3 regions of the Arthrobacter sp. SD76 genome follow, and region 1 is predicted to be linked to each of the others. Evidence: predicted binding sites of a transcription regulator. Region 1 holds the regulator's gene; each other region holds the start of a gene.
What was found. Region 1 encodes LexA, which represses DNA repair genes until DNA is damaged. Its sites were predicted from a motif close to TCGAACANNTGTTCGA; they were not measured.
Positions count from the first base shown of each region.

Region 2: the regulator LexA is predicted to act here: its motif matches at 4,007-4,022, upstream of ACPEE0_RS19115 (LexA family protein).
Region 3: the regulator LexA is predicted to act here: its motif matches at 5,026-5,041, upstream of ACPEE0_RS08935 (LysM peptidoglycan-binding domain-containing protein).

Region 1 covers NZ_JBNBLR010000001.1:2,549,372-2,556,094, reverse strand. Annotated here, with positions in the region: gene ACPEE0_RS12470 (class I SAM-dependent methyltransferase) at 1-138, opposite strand, end outside; gene hflX (GTPase HflX) at 588-2,168, shown strand; partial or broken gene ACPEE0_RS12460 (ATP-dependent DNA helicase) at 2,161-4,217, shown strand; gene lexA (transcriptional repressor LexA) at 4,290-5,024, opposite strand; gene ACPEE0_RS12450 (LysM peptidoglycan-binding domain-containing protein) at 5,466-5,879, shown strand; gene ACPEE0_RS12445 (histidinol-phosphate transaminase) at 5,993-6,723, shown strand, end outside.
Region 2 covers NZ_JBNBLR010000001.1:3,938,987-3,945,709, reverse strand. Annotated here, with positions in the region: gene ACPEE0_RS19130 (APC family permease) at 1-1,117, shown strand, start outside; gene ACPEE0_RS19125 (lipid kinase) at 1,265-2,233, shown strand; partial or broken gene ACPEE0_RS19120 (Y-family DNA polymerase) at 2,240-3,537, opposite strand; gene ACPEE0_RS19115 (LexA family protein) at 3,562-3,993, opposite strand; gene ACPEE0_RS19110 (Cof-type HAD-IIB family hydrolase) at 4,110-4,928, shown strand; gene ACPEE0_RS19105 (hypothetical protein) at 5,040-5,288, shown strand; gene ACPEE0_RS19100 (glycerophosphodiester phosphodiesterase) at 5,335-6,147, shown strand; gene ACPEE0_RS19095 (hypothetical protein) at 6,167-6,622, opposite strand.
Region 3 covers NZ_JBNBLR010000001.1:1,786,446-1,793,168, reverse strand. Annotated here, with positions in the region: gene ACPEE0_RS08975 (NUDIX domain-containing protein) at 1-22, opposite strand, end outside; gene ACPEE0_RS08970 (DUF1918 domain-containing protein) at 72-263, opposite strand; partial or broken gene ACPEE0_RS08965 (metallophosphoesterase family protein) at 337-842, shown strand; gene ACPEE0_RS08960 (glucose 1-dehydrogenase) at 935-1,828, shown strand; gene ACPEE0_RS08955 (DUF1810 domain-containing protein) at 1,832-2,275, opposite strand; gene ACPEE0_RS08950 (DNA alkylation repair protein) at 2,259-2,846, opposite strand; gene ACPEE0_RS08945 (TraR/DksA family transcriptional regulator) at 2,843-3,199, opposite strand; gene ACPEE0_RS08940 (coiled-coil domain-containing protein) at 3,221-4,564, opposite strand; cyclic di-AMP (ydaO/yuaA leader) riboswitch at 4,845-5,019, shown strand; gene ACPEE0_RS08935 (LysM peptidoglycan-binding domain-containing protein) at 5,090-5,740, shown strand; gene ACPEE0_RS08930 (hypothetical protein) at 5,710-5,958, shown strand; gene ACPEE0_RS08925 (protein adenylyltransferase SelO) at 5,989-6,723, opposite strand, start outside.

The DNA of each region.
Region 1 (6,723 bases):
CCCCTTGTCGATGCCGTCAGGGCTGAAGATGCCGCTGGAAGTCTGCAGCCTGCGTGTTTCGCCGGCAAGTTCTACTGTGAGGGGCTTTCTGGTGAAGGGGCCGGCGGGGGATGCGCTGAAATAGTGTGCTGACTCCATAACTGGCCAGAGTAGTTCCCCTTGCAGCGTAAAGGGAAACTGCGGACCCGCGGCCTCTGCTAGGGTGGAGGGCATGTTCCTGATCTTCGAGTAGCCGGCACGGGCAACGCCCGTCCCGCAGCCGTCTTCCAGTGGCGGCCAGTCCCACGGCGACGCAGGTATCCAACACCTTCCGCCTGTGCACCGGACCAGACCCATCCTGTCTGTTCCGGCAGCCGGACAATACTCGAAAGTCAGCATCCCGCTGGTCTTTTCGCCGATTCTCCGGCACGTTCCCGTTCCGCCGCTTCCCGTGACGCGGCATTTGCGCCCGCGCCCGCCTTCGGGCCCGCCCGCGCCCAACATCCCAGGAGAACTGCATGACCGCAGGCCGTCAGCCCAGCGCGAATACTTCCCCACAGACCAGCAATCGGCACTATTCTGGAACTGCCGAAACTTCAAAGGAGACCATGACCAGCCAGCCCAACACCGGATCCGAACCAGCCGCCCAGGACATGAGCCCTGCGGAAATCCAGGCTGTGATCGACCGGATTCTCTCCAAGGACGTACCGGCCAGGAATCTCAGCACGCCCCGCGGAGAAGAACGCGGCAACGGCAAGCCCGTGCTCGGCACGGCCCAGGCTATCTCCCGCCTTGACGAAGAGCACACCACGTACGACGGCGACCAGCAGGACCTCGAGGAACGCCGCGCCCTGCGGCGCACCGCGGGCCTTTCCACCGAACTGGAAGACGTCACCGAGGTCGAGTACCGCCAGCTGCGCCTGGAGCGCGTGGTCCTGGCCGGGCTGTGGTCCGAGGGAACCCTTGCCGACGCCGAAAACTCGCTCCGCGAGCTCGCGGCACTTGCCGAAACCGCCGGATCAGAGGTGCTCGACGGTCTGGTGCAGCGCCGGGACAAGCCGGACCCCGGCACCTTCCTGGGCTCCGGAAAGGCCCAGGAACTCAAGGACATCGTGATGTCCACCGGCGCGGATACCGTGATTGTCGACGCCGAACTTGCCCCGTCCCAGCGGCGCGGGCTTGAAGACATCGTCAAGGTCAAGGTCATCGACCGCACTGCCCTGATCCTGGACATCTTCGCCCAGCACGCCAAGAGCCGGGAAGGCAAGGCGCAGGTTGAGCTCGCGCAGCTCGAATACCTTCTTCCCCGCCTCCGCGGCTGGGCGAGTCGATGTCCCCGCCAGGCCGGTGGCCAGGTGGGCGGCGCGGCCGCCGGCATGGGCTCCCGCGGACCCGGTGAGACGAAGATCGAACTGGACCGCCGGCGCATCCGTACCCGCATGGCCAAGCTGCGGCGCGAAATCGCCGCGATGAAGCCGGCCCGCGAAACCAAGCGCGCCAACCGCCGTCGTAATGCCGTTCCCTCCGTGGCTATCGCCGGGTACACCAACGCCGGGAAGTCCTCCCTGCTGAACCGCCTGACGGATGCGGGCGTGCTGGTCGAAAACGCCCTGTTCGCCACGCTGGATCCCACGGTGCGCAAGGCCGAAACGGCGGACGGGCTGGGGTACACCCTGGCCGATACGGTCGGTTTTGTCCGGTCCCTGCCCACCCAGCTGGTGGAGGCCTTCCGCTCCACGCTGGAGGAAGTGGCTGATGCCGACCTGATCCTGCACGTGGTGGACGCCTCGCACCCGGATCCCGAAGGCCAGATCGCTGCCGTCCGCAAGGTCTTCAGCGAGGTGGACGCGCGCAAGATCCCGGAGATCATCGTGCTGAACAAGGCCGATGCCGCGGACCCCTTCGTGGTGGAACGGCTCAAGCAGCGCGAGCCGCGGCACGTGGTGGTCTCGGCGCGTACCGGTCAGGGGATTGCAGAGCTGCTCAGGGTGATCAGCGAATCCATTCCGCGGCCCAGCGTCAAGATGGAACTGCTTATCCCGTACAACCGCGGCGACCTGATCAGCAAGCTGCACGACTCCGACGCCGAAATCATCAGCCTTGACCACGTCGAGGCAGGGACCCGGGCCGTCGTGATGGTGCGGGAAGGCCTCGCGGCCGAACTGGAACCCTTCGCCGCGAATGACTGACCTCGTGGCCGGCGAAGCCACGGACGCGGCCGGCGGGCAGTTCGTCATCGAGCTGCTCGACCGGGCCGTCGCCGCGATGGGCGGGCAGAGCCGCACCGGGCAGCACGAAATGGCCAGGCAGGTGGCGCGCGCCATCGAAACGGGCAACCACCTGCTGGTCCAGGCCGGAACCGGAACCGGCAAGTCCCTCGCCTACCTGGTGCCGCTGATCGCCCACGCCCTCGAAAGCAACAAGCCTGCCCTGGTTTCCACCGCCACGCTGGCGCTGCAGACGCAGATCGTGGGCAGGGACCTGCCCCGCCTCCTCAAGGCCATCACTCCTGCCCTGGACCGGCCGGTGAAGGTGGCGCTGGTCAAGGGCCGTTCCAACTACGTCTGCCGGCACAAGCTCGAAGGCGGATTCCCGTCTGAGGAGCCCGCCGAGGGGCAGCTGTTTTCGCTGGGGGAGGACACCAGCGTTCCCCACTTCGCCGCCACGGTCGGCGGGCCATCGTCGCAGCTTGGCAAGGAGGTGGTGCGGCTGCGTGAGTGGGCAGAGAAGACCGCCACCGGCGACCGCGACGAACTCCTTCCCGGTGTGACCGACCGCGCCTGGCGGCAGGTCTCGGTGACCTCGATGGAATGCCTGGGTTCACAGAAGTGCCCCATGGCCACCGAATGCTTCAGTGAGCTGGCACGCCAGGACGCGGCGGAGGCCGACGTCGTGGTCACCAACCATGCCATGCTGGCCGTCAGCGCCTTCGAAGGGCTGGCCGTCCTGCCCGAGTATGACGTTGTGGTGGTGGACGAGGCCCACGAGCTGCAGGACCGGGTTACGGGAGCCGTCACCGGCCAGCTCTCCGTGGCCATGGTACATGCCGCTGCCTCCAGCGCGCGCAAGCACACGGCCATCACCGTGGACGCCCTCAACGCCGCCGCCGCCAACCTCGAACTGGCCTTGGCGGGCGCGCCGAACGGGTTGCTGCCCAACGGCCTGAACGACGAACAGCTGGACTGCATCGACCAGTTGCGTGAGGCGTGCCGCGCGGCGCTGTCCGATTCCAAGGGCGACAGCAACACAACGCCCGACGGCGGGAGGCAGCTTGCGCGGTCCCGCCTGATGCTGATCCTGGAATTGTGCGAACGGCTGATCGCGGCCCGGGACGATCGGGAGGTGGTGTGGTTTTCCCGCGCCAGCTCCTTCGATCCCGGCCAGGGGTACTCGCAGCCTGACGAGTCCGCGCCCGTACTGGTCAACATTGCGCCGCTGTCCGTGGCAGGCCGGCTGCGGGAGGGCCTCTTTGCCGATCACACCGTGATCCTGACATCCGCCACCCTGGCCATCGGATCGGCCTTCGAGCCCGCCGCAGGCGGCCTTGGGCTGGTAGGTGAGGGCGCCCCCTCCTGGACCGGCGTGGACGTGGGCTCGCCCTTCGACTACCCGAAGCAGGGCATCCTGTACGTTGCCGGCCACCTGCCCAAGCCGGGCCGGGGCGCATCGCCCGAGTCGCTGGCCGAGCTGGAGGCGCTCATCCGGGCATCCGGCGGCGGGGCGCTCTGCCTGTTCTCCTCGCGGCGTGCCGCCGAGGAAGCGGCTGAGGCGCTGCGTCCCAAGCTCGGCGTGACAGTCCTTTGCCAGGGCGATTCCACCATGACGGCCCTGGTCAAGCAGTTTGCCGACGAACCGGACACCTGCCTGTTCGGCACCATGTCCCTGTGGCAGGGAGTAGACGTCCCGGGCGGATCGTGCCGGCTGGTGGTCATCGACCGCATCCCGTTCCCGCGGCCTGATGATCCCCTGATGACGGCGCGGTCCCGGGCGGTGGCGCAGGCAGGCGGCAACGGGTTCATGTCGGTGTCCGCCACCCATGCCGCCATCCGGTTGGCCCAGGGGCAGGCCGGCTGATCCGGTCCACCGGCGACAGGGGAGTGGTGGCCGTGCTGGATTCGCGCCTGGCAACCGAACGCTACGCCGGGTTCCTGCGGGCGGCACTGCCCCCGTTCTGGGCCACGACGGACCGGAAGACAGCGATATCAGCCCTTGAACGACTGGCCTCGGAGGCCCACTGAAAGACGGCACCCTCCCGTGACCCGGGAAGGTGCCGTCTTTTTCGAACCCTGGAGTTGTTGGTTCCGCTCTCCCTAGAGGGAGCGCAGGACCGAGACCACTTTGCCCATGATGGTGGCATGGTCGCCCAGAATCGGTTCGTACTGGGTGTTCTGCGGGAGCAGCCAGGTGTGGCCGTCACGCTGGCGGAACGTCTTCACCGTGGCCTCGTCGTCCAGGAGGGCTGCGACAATATCGCCATTGGCGGCATCCGCCTGGCGCCGCACCACCACCCAGTCACCGTCGCAGATGGCGGCGTCCACCATGGAATCGCCCGCCACCCGCAGCATGAACAGCTCACCCTGTCCCACCAGTTGGCGGGGGAGCGGCATGACATCCTCCACCAGCTGGTCGGCCAGGATGGGCCCGCCGGCGGCAATCCGGCCCACCAGGGGAACCATGGCGGTGTCCACGGCGGTGGGAAGCTCCGTCACTCTGGCACCCGCGTCCGGGGGCAGTGAAGCCGAAGGACCGGCAGCCTTTGCCGGTCCGCCATCAAGCGTGAGGGGCGTGAGCACCTCCATGGCCCGGGGCCGCTTCGGATCCCGGCGGAGATAGCCCAGCTTCTCCAGCTGGGAGAGCTGGTGGGTGACGCTGGACAGGCTGGCCAGGCCCACGGTGTCGCCAATTTCGCGCATCGAGGGCGGGTAGCCGTTCTCGTTGACCGAGCGCTGGATGGTTTCCAGGATTTTCTTCTGCCGCGGCGTGAGCCCCTTTGCGGCCCTTTTCGGCTGCGAGGCTGCCCTGCCCCCGGTGGCTGCTGCTGCCATATTCGCCAATGCCTTTCGGTTGCCACCGGGCTTTCCAACGCTCCGGACTGGGTGACTTGCCCTTTTGTCAGACCCTGCTGATCAACTTCAAGGGTGGTTGTTTCCTGTTTCAAAGCTAGGCCAGCCACATGGCTTTTTCAAACATTTGTTCTAGCGAGTCTCGACATTATTCGTTAATAGGTGCTAAAACTGGAGAGGCAAAGTTCGAATATGTGTTCTAGTCAAGTTGCCAGTGTTCGAAAGCCGTTCGAATGCGGAAGCCGGAATGTCAGTGGTGCCGGGCAGGCTGTACCCGCATGGCAACGCAGTACAGGCAGTACAGGCAGTACCGGCACCACGGCACAGGCACTACAGGCAACACAGCACAGGCAGCACAGGCAGTACAGGCAACACAGCACGGTTGTTCCCAGGCAGCACAGTATGGTCCAGGAGGGCTCAGACATGTCAGCTATATCCGCTTCGCAGGCCAACGCTCCGCGGGTCCCTGCCCGGCAGGCTTTGCAGCACGCCCGGCCTGGAACCCCGGACGGCCCGGCGCCCCTGCCTCCCCTTCGGCTGACCCGGCGGGGAAAGATCGTCCTGATCGGTATCCCGCTCGTGCTGCTGGCGGCCCTGCTGCTGTCCCTGGCAGGGTTCTTCAACTCGCCGGCCAAGGCCTCCGATACTGCTGAAGACCTCACGGTGACCCCCACGGTGACCGTGACAGTCCAGTCCGGACAGTCGTTGTGGTCCATCGCCGGAACTGTCGCCCCTGGCCGTGACGCCCGCGATGTGGTTGCTGACATCGTCCAGCTGAACAACCTCCCAGCAGGGGCGGTCCTGCCCGGCCAGCAGTTGTACGTCCCCACCAGCTGAGGCAGCGGCCGCGCCAGTGTGCGCCCAGGCGTGGGTTGCCGCTGGCCGCACGCCCAGCGCGAACACGGGCTGTCACATTTTCCGGTCGCCGGGACGGCCACTAAACTGTTCAGGTGAATGACCAGCTAGAACGTCTGAACCGGCTTCCCCTCCGCAGCAACCTTCGCGGGCTGACCCCCTACGGGGCGCCCCAGCTGGATGTTCCCATCCTCTTGAACGTGAACGAAAACTCGCACGGCGTTCCGGCCGACGTGAGGACCGCCATCACCGAAGCCGTGGCAGAGGCCGCCACCAGCCTCAACCGCTATCCGGACCGGGAGTTCACCGACCTCCGCCGGGCGTTGGCGGAGTACCTGGGCCACGGACTGGACGAGTCCAACCTGTGGGCCGCCAACGGCTCCAATGAAGTGCTTCAGCAGATCCTCCAGGCGTTCGGTGGTCCCGGCCGTACAGCCCTTGGCTTCCCGCCCACGTATTCCATGTATCCGCTGCTGGCCAGCGGAACGGACACCGAATACATCAAGGGTGAACGCGCCGCTGATTATGGACTCAGCGCCGAATCCGCGGCCCGCCAGGTGAAGGAACTCCGGCCCAACATCGTCTTCCTCTGCTCACCCAACAACCCCACCGGCACCGGCTTGGGTCTGGATGTCGTGGAGGCCGTTTACGAGGCCGGAGCAGAAAGCCAGACCATCGTCATTGTTGACGAGGCCTACCACGAGTTCGCGCACGACGGCACCCCCAGCGCACTGACCCTCCTGCCCGGGCGGGAGCGGCTCATCGTTTCCCGCACCATGAGCAAGGCCTTTGCCCTCGCGGGGGCACGGCTTGGCTACATGGCGGC
Region 2 (6,723 bases), 1.4 Mb from region 1:
GCTGATGACCAAAATCAACAGCATCGGCGTCTTCGTGGAACTCGCCGCCGCAGTGCTCCTCATCCTGGCCCTGGGCTGGCATGTGGTGCGGGGGCCGGAAGCCCTTTTCAGCACCGAGGGCTACGGCATGGACCACGACCTTGGCTTCTTCGGGGTGTTCCTCATCGGCGCCATGGCATCGGGGTACGTGATGTACGGCTTCGACACCGCCAGTTCCCTCGGCGAGGAGACGAAGGATCCCAAGAAGACCGCCCCCAAGGCCATCCTGCGGGCAATCACGGCGTCCTTCATCCTCGGCGGGCTCATTCTCCTCGGCGGGCTCCTGGCCGCCCCGGACCTGAACGACCCCAAGCTGGGCTCTGCCGACGGCGGCCTGCAGTACATCGTGCTCTCCGTGCTGGGAGGCCCGTTCGGCAAGGCCTTCCTGGTGTGCATCGTCGTCGCCGTGTTCGTCTGCACCCTCGCCGTCCACGCCGCAGCCATCCGCATGATGTTCGCCATGGCCCGGGACAACAACCTGCCCTTCAGCCGCCAGCTCAGCAAAGTACACCCGGAGCGGAAGACGCCCACGGTGGCGGCCATCGTCATCGGACTCATCGCCATCATGCCGCTGATCGTCAACGTCTCCCAGCCCGCCATTTTCACCATCCTGTCCAGCATCAGCATCGTGCTGATCTACCTCTCCTACCTGCTGGTCACCGTCCCGTTGCTGCGGCGGCGCTTCCTGAAGAAATGGCCGCTCTCGGACGACACCCACGGAAAGGCCGGGTTCAGCCTGGGCAAGTGGGGTCTCCCGGTGAACATCCTCGCGGTCCTGTGGGGCGGCGCCATGACGCTGAACCTGATCTGGCCCCGGCCGGAGATCTACAACTCGGTGCCGCCCTTTGAGTGGTACCTGCAGTGGGGCGGCGTGATCTTCGTGGGCGCGGTCGCCATAGGCGGGACCCTGCTGTACCGGCTGAAGATCCGGCACCAGACAGGTGTCCTGGCCGAGCATGCAGCCGCTGCCAGGCCCGCGGCAGCCCAGCCCGCCGCAGCCCTGCCCACCGCCGGCGTCCGCGATCCGGATGCTCCGGCGGAACCGCAGCTGGTATCAGCGCCCCTATCAAATCCGTAGCACTGTCCAACCAGTAGCGCTGTCCAACCAGTAGCACTGTCCAACCCGTAGCGCTGTTCAACCTGGGACCATAGCCAGGAAGGGCGTCCCCTCCACCACTCGGCGGAGGGGGCGCCCACAGGCATTTCCCGGCCAGATGGACCTAACATGTCCCACATGAAGGTTGCCCGAGAGGCCCGCTCTGCTGCCCTGGTCATTAACTCCGGATCACGCCGCGGGGCGGCCGCGCGCGAACTGGCGGTGGAAGCGCTGCAGAAGGCAGGCGTGCCGGTCTCCGCAGTGCATCACGTGCATTCGGGGGCCGAGCTGGCCGGGACGCTGGACCGGGTGGTTGCGGACGGGCATGACCTGCTGGTCGTGGGTGGCGGCGACGGGACGGTTTCCTATGCCGCCGGCCGGATCGCCGGCACCGAAGTGATGCTCGGCGTCCTTCCGCTGGGCACCGCCAACGACCTCGCCCGGACCCTGCAAATCCCGGACAACCTGGCCCAGGCATGTGCCGCCATCGCCGGTGGGAAGGTGGTGGACATCGACCTGGGGCGCGCCAACGGGCAGCCCTTCCTCAACGTCGCCTCCGCCGGCCTGTCCGTCCAGGTGACCGAGGCGCTCAGCCCCGGCCTGAAGCGGCGCCTGGGGCCGCTGGCGTACGCCATTGCGACCCTGCGTTCGTATGCCCGGCACAAGCCGTTCCGTGCGCGGCTTGAGTTCCCGGACGGGGACCACGAGCCATTGCAGCTTGAGGGCCTGCTCCAGGTGGCGGTCGGCAACGGCAGGCACTACGGCGGCGGCAACACGGTTTCGCCCACGGCCGGGATCGACGACCACATCCTCGACATTTACGCCATCCTGGCGGCGCCGCTCCGGGAGCATGTAAAGATCGCCCGGCTGCTCCGGAATGGGAGCTTCGTGGAGCACGACCGGGTGTACCACCTGACCAGCCGGTCCGTCCGGCTGGTCACCGAACCGCCGATGCCGGTGAACCTCGACGGCGAGATCGCGGCCGTCACGCCCGCCGACTTCGCCATCGAGCGGAACGCCGTCCACGTGGTGGTGCCGCAGGCCAGCACCGGTGCCATGTTCGACGGACCGTCCGCCCTGCCGGAGCCCCCGGCCTGACAAGCCTTAGGCCGCCTTCACCAGCGGGAGCTCGTCCCAGTGCGTGGTGTACCGGGGGGACTGCATGCCGCGCTTCATGGACCAGTCCACGCCGCCTTTGATGCCGCCGTGGCCAAGCCCGATGGAGCCGCGCCCGAAGCGGCGGCTCACATCCTCCAGGAGCGGGCCGATGCCGCGCTCTTCATGCCGGTTCTCGAAGGGTTCCAGGGGAGACTGGTTGCCGGTGGGGCGCAGGTCCGTGAGCATGAGGCCGGCCTTGGCGTACTTGAGCCCGTTCCGGATGTGGGGCAGCAGGGCATGCGTGGCTTTGGTCAGCAGGAGCGGATCCGCCGTGGGCATGGGAAGGGACAGGCACACCGAAGGGTAGGCCTGCTCGTTCTGCCTGAACGGGGACGTGGCGGCGAACGCTGTCAGGACTTTTGCCTGCAGGCCGTGTTTTGCGAGCCTGGCGCTCGCCTGCTGGCCATAGATGCTGAGCACCTGGCGCATGCCGTCAACAGTGGTCACCGGCGTGGAGAAGGAGCGGGAAAAGATGAGCTGGTCCCGGCCCAGGCGCTCCTCCTCCATGGGAATGCAGGGGATGCCGCGCAGTTCCAGCACCGTGCGCATCACCACTACCGAGAACTTGTCGCGGATGACCACAGGATCCGCCCGGACCAGGTCCAGCACCGTGAAGATGCCCAGGACATTCAGGCGCCTGGTCAGCCGGCCCGCGATGCCCCACACCTCGTCCACGGGAAGCCGGGCCAGCAGGGACTCCTTAACCGGTGCCGGCACGGCCTCCCAGTGGCACACCCCGCCGAAGGAGGCGTTGTTTTTCGCCCACTTGTTGCACAGCTTGGCCAGCGTCTTGGTGGGCGCTATCCCCACGCAGACCGGGACGCCCACGTTCCGCCGGACCTCGGCCTTCATGGTCCGGCCGAGCGCCAGCAGCTCTTCGGGCCGGCCCTTCACGCCCAGGAAGGCCTCGTCGATGCTGTAGACCTCCAGCCACGCCGAATGCCTGCCGAGCAGCTCCATGACCCGGGCGCTGATATCGCCGTACAGCTCGTAGTTGCTGGACCTGGCCACCAGGCCCCACTCCTTTGCCCGGGGTGCGAGTTTGAAGCAGGGTCGCCGGTCCGGATGCCCAGCGCCTTCGCCTCGGGGGAGCGGGTCACCGCGCAGCCGTCATTGTTGGACAGGACGATCAGCGGCCGCCCTTCGAGCGACGGATCAAAGGCGCGCTCGGCCGAGGCGTAAAAGCAGTTCACATCCACGTGGGCGATCTGCGGCATCTGCCGCATCAGGACAGGCTTGGGCATGGCCCTCCTTCCGCAGTCTGCGGGTCACACATGGTGCAGGCACCTGGTGGCCACGCCCCACACCGTCAGCTCGGACAAGGCGGGGACCCGGATGTCCGGGTACTTCGGGTTCTCCGCCTGCAGCACCACCCCCGTGGGCGTGATGCGCAGCCGCTTGACTGTCAGTTCTCCATCCAGCACGGCGACCACCACCGAGCCGTCCTTGGGCTCAAGGGCCCGGTTCACGATCAGTTCGTCGCCGTCGCTGATGCCGGCGCCCTCCATCGAATCTCCGGTTACGCGCACCACGAATGTGCTGGTGATGTCCTTGATCAGGTGCGCGTTCAGGTCGATCCGGCCATCGAAGTAGTCCTGCGCCGGCGACGGGAAGCCGGCCGCAACCGCGACAGGGGAGATCAGGACCGACAGGTACGAGGCACCCGCATCTATCACGCGGGGACCAATAATAACGCCCACAACACACCCTTATTCGAATATTTGTTCGATTAGTTCAGTGTAGCGCTGCAGGCTGACAAGCGGACCTCCCAGCTGCGGGAATCATCCCCTTGGCCGCCGCCACGTAGACTTGCAGGATGCGGTTGGTGGCAAGCGATATTGACGGAACGATCCTCGGGCACGACGGAAAAATCAGCGACCGCACCGTCCGCGCCTTCCACGCCTGCCGGGACGCCGGCGTCGAACTCGTCTTCGTCACCGGCCGGCCGCCCCGCTGGCTGCATCCGCTCCAGGACCAGCTGGGCCATACCGGGACGGTCATCTGCTCCAACGGGGCTGTGGTCTGGGACCTCGAAGCGGACAAGTTGGTCTCCGCCCGCACGCTCGGCATCGCCGCGGTGCTGGAAATCCGCCGGATCATCAAGGACCTCCGCCCGGCTGCCCTGTTTGCCGCGGAAACGCTGACCGGGTTCCACCTTGAGCCCGGGTTCATCGAAAACGAGTCGAGCGAACTGCTGTCGCAGTTCACGCCGGCGCCGCTGCGGGAAACCCTGGTTGGCGATGACAGCGTGGTGAAGTTCCTCGCCATTGTCCGGGACGGCACTCCGGACGACTTCCTCGCCGAGGTGCGTCCCGCCGTCGAACATCTCGCCGCCGCCACGCACTCCTCGCCGGGCGTGGCCATGCTGGAACTGTCCCTGCCGGGCGTGAACAAGGCCGTCACCCTTGCCGAATACGCTCGGGCGCTGGGCATTGACGCCTCCGACGTGGTGGCCTTCGGCGACATGCCCAACGACATCGAGATGCTCCGCTGGGCCGGGCACGGCTACGCCATGGCCAGCGGCCACCCGGAGGCCATCCGCGCGGCGGGCCAGCGTGCGCCGCACTTCGACGACGACGGCGTGGCCCAGGTCCTGGAGGCGCGCCTCGCTTCCCTGGGCGCCCCGCGTTCCTGATTTCCGCGGCCGCCGCCGTATTCACAGCTGGCGCTCACCTCGCGTTCACCTTTGCTCCGTAGCGTGAAGCCCGGAGAGCAGACTCCTCTCCGGCAGGCCGAAGGGGTAGGGATGGCACGGAATACCAAGCGCGATACCGCCGATGCACCACTGCGCAGGGCAACGCCTGCGCCGCACTGGAAGAAGCTGCGGCAGGGCGACCGCGTCCGGGTCCTGCTGACCCCCGGGTTCGAAGCCGGCGGCGTGGTGGACGCCGTCACGCCGGACAACACCGTGGTGTGGATCAATCTTGACGGCGGCCGCGGCCGGACGCTGCTGCACTGCGGCGACGGGGTCGAGATCCTGCCGTTCGAAGACTGACCCGGGGCGGCGCCAAGGGTCCGGCCAGCTCGGGTACGCTCGCACTGTGACCCTGCCGTTCTTCGCCAATCCGGATGCCGCCGGCAACCAGCTGCCCATCGCGATGGCCCACCGCGGCTTCTCCCTTGAGGGGCTGGAGAACTCGAAGGCCGCCTTCCGGGCCGCCGTGGACCTCGGCTACCGCTACCTGGAGACGGATGTCCACACCACGTCCGACGGCGTGCTGCTCCTTTTCCACGATGACACGCTGGAACGGGTGACGGACGGCAGGGGCAAGGTTTCGGAGCTGACGGCGGCGGAGGTTGCCCGGGTGAACATCGGCGGCCGTGAGCCCGTCCCGACCTTTGACGAACTGGTTCCGGAACTGCCCGGCATCCGGCTCAACCTGGACGTCAAGGACTGGAGCTCCGTCAACAGCACGGCGGCCGCCATTGAGCGCCACCGGGTGCATGACCGGGTGCTGGTCACCAGCTTCTCGGACCGGCGGCGGCGGGCGGTGCTGAAGCTGCTCAGCCGCCCGGTTGCGGCCTCGGCGGGGGTTACATCGATCGCTCTTTTCACGTGCCTGGGCCCGCTGCTGCCTGGACCTGCCTTCCGCTGGCTGATGCGCCGCGTCCTGTCCGGCGTCCACGCACTGCAGGTTCCGGCCCGCCGCGGTGGCATCGAAGTTGTCACCCCCGGGTTCGTCCGCCGGGCGCACGGCCTGGGCCTGGCGGTGCACGTCTGGACCATCAACGATCCCGCCGAGATGCGCCGCCTGCTGGACCTCGGCGTGGACGGCCTTGTCACCGACCGAGGCGACCTGCTCAAGGAGATCCTCGTCGAAAGAGGCGGGTGGCCGCCCGGGCCGCCCGCCTGATCCGCTGTTTTACCTGGTGCTAGCCCCGGCCTGTGCTGGTGGACGGGTCCTGGTCGCCCTCCGTCGGGTCGGCGCGCAGCTCGTCCGGGTTGCTGTCCGGCAGCCCGCCCGCAACGCCGCCGGGGCCCCCGTTTCCTGCCGCAGCCGCCCCACCCGCGGCGGCGGCACTGCCTGTCAGCCCGTCGTCGCCCGTTCCACGGCCTGCTTCCGCCCTGTCATTGTTCGTTTCGTCAGTGTCCCCGCCAAAGGGGCTCTCGGAGACCGGCCCGGGAGCCGGCCCGGTCTTCAAGCCCGGCGCCTTCTCCTTCTCCGCCTCCATTGCATTGGACCCCTCGCTGATGGAGGAGTGGACCTCCACGTCGTCATTGGGGTCCGTGGGGTCGGGAACGTTCATCTTCTCCGTGGGCTTCGATGTACCCGCCAGGTCCTCCATGGCGTTCTCCGCTGCCTTGCCGATGCTGTCGCCGATTCCCATCTCTGTTCCTCCTGACATCGTGCGTGCGGGCGCCCCAGCGGCCGCCCGGCCCTACCCCTCCAGAATTATCAGCATGCTTACAATTAGTCCAGAGCTGGGGT
Region 3 (6,723 bases), 760 kb from region 1:
CGGAAGCCAGAGAATGATCCATCAGCCCAGTCTGACAGGTGCATCAAGCCCGGGCCCAGTATCCGCGGACGTCAGTTGCCGTGCGCGCGTTCGACGGCGAAATCACCGCCGGGATACATGATGGTCTCGTGCCCGTCATCAAAGCGGACCAGGTAAGGCGGGGTTCCGTCCTGTCCCCGCACTTCCAGGATCACCCCGTGTCGGTCCGTGGATCCAACATGCCGGCCGTGGACGATAATGCGGTCGCCCTGCGCTGCCTCCATGGCAATCACCTCCAGCCCCCAGATTACGACTCTCCCGGGAACCGGAACAGGCCCCGCGTGGCAGGATTTCCCTATGCCGCTGAACATCGTCCTGTTGCTGATACGCACATTCCCAAGCGGGCCAAGGACCTGCCCGCCAAGGTATGGGCCGCCGTCGAAAGCGCGGATGTGGTCTTCCACGCCGGGGACTGGGTGCAGGCGGAGGTCCTGGACGAATTCCAGCAACGCAGCCGTTCGCTGGTGGGCGTCTACGGGAACAATGACGGGCCGGACCTGCGCGCCCGGCTCCCTGAAACCGCGCGCATCACCCTGGATGGCGTCCGGTTTGCCATGGTCCACGAGACCGGGCAGGCAAAGGGGCGCGAGCTGCGGTGCGAGGCGCTCTATCCGGACGCGGACGTCCTAATCTTCGGGCACAGCCATATCCCCTGGGACACCACCTCCCCTGCTGGCCTGCGGCTGCTCAACCCCGGCTCGCCCACGGACCGCCGGCGCCAGCCCGCCTGCACGTACATGACGGCAAATATCGACGCCGGCCGGCTGGCGGAGGTGCGCCTGGTCGAGGTCACGCGGGAGTAGTTCCGGGTTGGCAGCCGGCCTCCGGTTGCCTAGGCTGGAACGGTAAGCATGCTTAGCTTTCCTGGAATCGTTCCACCAGCAGGAGGACCACCATGACAGACCAGTACACCTTCCGGAACCCGGTCACCGCCTACGAGCACATTTCCCCGCCGAAGCAGCACCAGCCCGAACCGGGGCTGGACGCGGAGCTGATGCCCAAGGCGGACCTCGGCGAGGAAACCTACCGCGGCACGGGGCGGCTCGAAGGCCGGAAGGCAATCGTCACCGGCGCGGACTCGGGCATCGGTGCCGCCGCGGCCATCGCGTTCGCCCGGGAGGGGGCCGACGTCGTCATGTCCTACCTGCCGCAGGAGGAGGAGGACGCTGCCAGGATCGCAGGCATTATCGAAGCCGCAGGCAGGAAGGCCGTGAAGGTGCCCGGGGACCTCAAGGACCCGTCAGCCTGCCGTGACGTGGTGGACACCGCCGTGGCAGTCCTGGGCGGTGTGGACATCCTGGTCAACAACGCCGGAAAGCAGGTGGCCCAGGAGGACCTCGCGGACATCACCGACGAGCAGTTTGACCACACGCTGAAGACCAATGTCTACGCCATGTTCTGGCTGACCAAGGCAGCCCTTCCGCACATGCCTGCAGGGTCCACCATCATCAACACCACGTCGGTGCAGGCCTACAACCCCTCACCGACGCTGGTGGACTACGCCACCACCAAGGCCAGCATCAACAACTTCACCAAGGGCCTGGCCCAGCAGCTCGCTCCCAAGGGGATCCGTGTCAACGCCGTTGCGCCGGGCCCCATCTGGACACCGCTGCAGGTCAGCAGTGGCCAGCCCAAGGAGGACCTGCCGGAATTCGGGCAGTCCACTCCCCTGGGCCGCGCCGGCCAGCCCGCAGAACTCGCGCCGGCCTACGTGTTCCTGGCCTCGCCCGAGTCCAGCTTCGTGCTGGGCGAGACGCTGAACGTCAACGGCGGCAGCCCCACCCCATAGGTCCTAGGCCTGGTCCTGCCCGGCGAGCAATTCATCGGTGGCCTGGTCGGGCTGGCCGTCGAAAAACTGTGCAAGAACGGTTTTGAACACTGTTTCGCCGGGTGCGGCGCGGAGGAACAGCGTCATGGACGACTGCAGCTTGCGGGCGTCAATGCCGCCCAGGATGTCCTCTGCGGCGCGCCCGGCATGGTTGGTGAGGGCCTGTGCGCACTCCAGCAGGCGCGGGCCCAGTACGTCGTGCTCAAGGTATCCCCGGGCTTCGTCCAGTGACCTGATCGCATACTTCCGGGAGGTGGCACTCTGTCCCAGCCCTGCGATCTGCGGAAAGATGAACCACATCCAGTGGCCCCGCTTGCCACCGAGTTGAAGTTCGGCCAGGGCCCGCTCATACGTCCCGCCACTGTCCTGTGCAGCGACGAAGCGTCCAAGGTCATAGGGATCGTTCATGGATGTCTCCTTCTTGTGGGGTCTTGCGCCCGGGCGGGAAGCCGGCGCTTGGCGGCTGCCCAAGCACTGCCGCCGCCTGCCGCAGGCTGCCGTGCGGATCCTCGGCCCAGCGGGCCAGCACCACGCCGGCGCGCTGCCGGTCCCGCTCCGGCAGCCCGGCAAGCAGCGGCGCCACGACATCGGCCACCAGGGGTCCCTCGAGTTCCGCCGTGGAGGCGGAGCGGAGGAACCCCTCGATCCGGGTCAGGTCCGAGTGGCGCAGCCAGGCGGCCTTGGCCTGGAGCAGCACCACGGCTGCCAGCCGCCGCTCGAAGACCGGCCTGGCGCCTGGCCTGGGCCGGCCCCAGAGGGCGGAGGCCAGCTGGACGACGTCATCATGGTCCAAAACCTTGAATTTCCGGAGCGCATCACGGACGGTTCCCCGGACAGCGCCCACGGAGGAACCGTAGGAGGCGAGGATCCCGCCCAGCCGGGCGGCGGCGTCGTCCGCGCGATACCAGGAGCCCTCATTCTGCAGGGTACGGTCGATGAACTCCGCTGCCGCGTCAACGACGTCCGGCCCTGCGCTCATCGCCGGCCCGCCCCGGCGTGGGTGATGCAGAACGGGGTCCACGGCCGGGCTTCCAGCCTGCCCTCGGCGATGGCTTCGCCGCATACGGCGCACGTGCCGTAGGTTCCGGCGTCCAGCCGGGCGAGGGCGGCCTCCACCTGGTCCAGGCCGGCGGCGCTCTGCTTCAGGAGTGCGGACGCCTGGGACAGTTCGAAGGCGATTGTGGCACCCTCGGGATCGTGCTCGTCGTCGACATTTGAATCGAGCCGGGCCGAACTGGCCGAGGCGATGTCCGCGCGGAGGTCCGGAAGCAGCGCAGCCTTCCGCTTCCGCTCCTCCTCAAGCAGCACCCGGAACCGCTCAAAATCTGGCATGGAGAAAGCCTAGCGCGCCCCTCAGTACCAGTTCCTGGCCACGGAGTGGTCCCACGCCGCGCAGGGTGTCCGGTAGCGGTCCCGGATATACCCCAGCCCCCACTCGATCTGGGTGCGGTAGCTGGTGAGCCAGTCGCTGCCGGCGCTTCCCAGCTTGCCCGGCGGCAGGGCCTGCGGAATCCCATAGGCTCCGGAGTAGGGGTTGGTGGCGGTGGTCAGCCAGTTGGATTCCTTCGTCCAGAGCTGGGCGAGGCAGAGGAACTGGTCCTGCCCCCATCCATAGGCCGCGAGGCGGCCGGAGGCATAGCTCTTGGCCGCGGCGGGATCGTTGACGGCGCCGCCCGGCACGGAGGGTACGACGACGGCAGGCGGGGCGGGGCTTGCCGGCGCAGGGGCAACGGGGACGGGGTTCGCCGGGGCCGGGTTGGGGTTGAACGGTGCCGGATTTACCGGCGGGGGGTTTACTGGCACCGGTGCCGCCGGGGCCGGGTTTGGCGGAGCGGGAGGTTTTTGCGCAGCGGCAAGGGCGGCATCTGCAGCTGCCTGCCGGCGGGCCTGCTCCTCGGCAGCGGCGCGTTTGGCTGCCTGCGCCGCCTCATAGGCCGCAAGCGCCACCCGGCCTTGCCGGTATTCGCCCTCAAGCGCCGCCGTCGTGCCCTTGAGGGATGCCAACTGGGCGGTCAACTCTCCACTGCGCCGCTGCTCTTCGGCGACCTGGCGGGCCACCGCGTCCTGGGCGGAACGGGCAGCGTCCAGTTTGGCCTTCGCCTCTCCGGACAGGCGTTCACGCTCCGCCCGGGCGGCCTTTTCCTGCTCCGCCAGGGCAGCGGTGGCCTTTCCGGCGGCCTCCGCCCGGCTGACCAGGTCCGCGGTCTTGGCTTCCACGACTTCAACCACGTTGAGACCGTGGATGCTGTTGTTCTCAAGGGCTTCCAGTGCCACAAAGAGTCCCATGGTGGTTCCGCCGGTTTTGTACGACCTGGCGGCCAGCGCACCAATCGCCTGCTGATGCCGCTGCAACTCCGCATTTGCCTCGGCAGCCTGGCCGGCAAGGGCATCCACCCTGGCTGTTGCGGACTGCAGGGCGGCGTCGGCCAGTGCATAATCGGCCGCAGATACGACGGCGGCTGCCCCGAGCGTTTCGGATTCGGATTGCAGGCCTTGCAGCAGGCCTGTGATCTTCTCGATTTCGGCCGCCTTGCCGGCTTCCGACTGCTGCGCTTTCTGCACGTCCTCCCACGAGGGATACCCGCCCGGCGGGGCGTCGTCCGCGGACGCCGGAAGCAGGGCGGACGGGCCGGCCAGGGCGAGGGCCAGCACCCCTCCCAGCAGCGGGGGCATCAGCATGCTTCCGATCAGGCGCATAGTTCCGAAGCCTATCGGGTTTCAATGCGAGGTTGAGGGTTAAGACCGCTAGCCTGCTTTGTCTTTATGACTTTGTGACACAAATAACAGGCCGCGCCGGACGCTCGATATCACCCGAGGTCAACCGGATGTGGTATGAAACTCCAGACATTTGCTTAATATGATAGAAGCGCCTCGGATGTTACCCAAACGTGACAATTGCTCCGGGGCCGGGTTATGGTCTTCAGGTGTCCCTCCCAAAACGGGACATTCCCATCAGTATGCCGAGCCCTGCCACTGATACGGGATTCAACCGCTTTCCAGCTGGCAGGGACGGGGAACCAAGTTTCCACGGCCATTTGTGGCCTTGGGGTTAAGTCGACAGCGCCTTCGTCCATTACGGGCGGTCGCCCTTCGGCCGGGTATCTCCAACCCGAACCCGACAGCTCACCCCGCAGGCATGGGAGAGGCGATCACACGTGTCAAAAAAATTTTCCTACCGCCCGTCACCGCGCGACTCCGGCCCGCTCAATCGCGCTCCAGGGCTTGGCTGCTTCCGCAAAGTCCCAGGCCCGGACGCTCAGCCGTCCGGTGCTCGCAGTTGCCGCTGCGTCCGGCATTGCGTTCGGTGTTGGAGCTCCCGCCCACGCTGGCGTGACCGGCCCGGACACCACCGAAACCGCTAGCGTCCAGGCGTACAGCGCTCCGGCCGCTGCCGTGGCTGCTCCTGCTGCCGCAGCCCCCGCCGCCGGCAACGTCTACACCGTGGTCTCCGGCGATACCCTGGGTGCCATCTCGGCTGCACATGGCGTCAGCCTGAACGACGTGCTGGCCGCCAACGGCCTGGATATTTCCACCATCATCTACCCCGGTGACCAGATCACCATTCCGGGCGCCGGCTACGTGGCACCTGCTGCTGCGCCTGCTCCGGCCGCACCGGCCCTGGCGAGCACCGGAACCACCGTGAACTACGCCTCCGCCGCCGTTGCCCCGGCCCCCGCCCCGGCCGCTACCGGCACCGGCACCGGCGCAGCCATCCTGGCTTCCGCCTACAGCCAGCTGGGCGTGCAGCAGGACTGCACCGCCATGGTGGAGAAGGCACTGCGCTCCGTTGGCCTGTCCGTCGGTGACCTGGCTCCGGCCAGTTCTACCAGTACGGCACCACCGTGGGCACCCCCGCCCCCGGCGACCTGGTGATCACTGCCGGCCACGTGGGCGTCTACGCCGGCGACGGCCAGGTTGTCAGCGGCGGCGTGGACGGCTACAAGACCGAAGTCCACTCCATCAGCTGGCTCAGTGGAGCTTCCTTCGTCCGGGTAGCCTCGTCACCCGGCGCAGCTGAGGCAGCCGCAACAACGCAGTACAGAGACAAGGGCGGCGGCCGGGAATTCCCGGCCGCCGCCCTTGCCCGTTAATGTGCTTCCGGCAGAGTCCGGCTCTTTCTGTCACGTACCGCAGAACGTCATGTACTTGCCGAAGTCTTCCGGGGCCCCTTCGGCGTAGCGTTCCAGGCCGGGGCGCTCTTCATAGGGGGCACGCACTGCTTCCAGGAGCCTGTTCAGTGGCTCCAGGTCGCCCCCGGTGGCTGCAGCCAGGGCCTCTTCCACCAGGTGGTTCCGCGGAATGTACACGGGGTTTACCCGGTCCATCCGGTCCGCGTCCGGCTTCATGGACCGCCAGCGGCCGGCCCAGGAATCGAATGCCGCGAGGTCCATGACCATGCCGCGGACCGGCCGTTCATTTCCGCGCGCCGCTTCGCCCAGGTTGCGGAAGAACCGGGTGTAGTCCACGGGGCCGTCCTTCAGGATCGCTACCACGCCGTCCACCAGTTCGGACGCCGCTTCGGCTTCAGGGCTTCCCGCGGGGACGGCCGGCAGGCCCAGCTTGGCCTGCATTCCGTTGAACCACGCATCGCTGTACTGCCTGCGGAATTCGCCCAGCGCCTCCACGGCGGGAGCGACAGCCTGCTCCTGGTCCTCGTCGATCAGCGGGAGGATCGACTCGGCGAGGCGGGCCAGGTTCCATTCGGCGATGACCGGCTGGTTGGCATAGGCGTACCGCCCGCCCACATCAATGGAACTGTAAACGGCGGCCGGGTTGAAGTCGTCCATGAATGCGCAGGGGCCGTAGTCGATGGTCTCCCCGGAAATGGTCATGTTGTCCGTGTTCATCACGCCGTG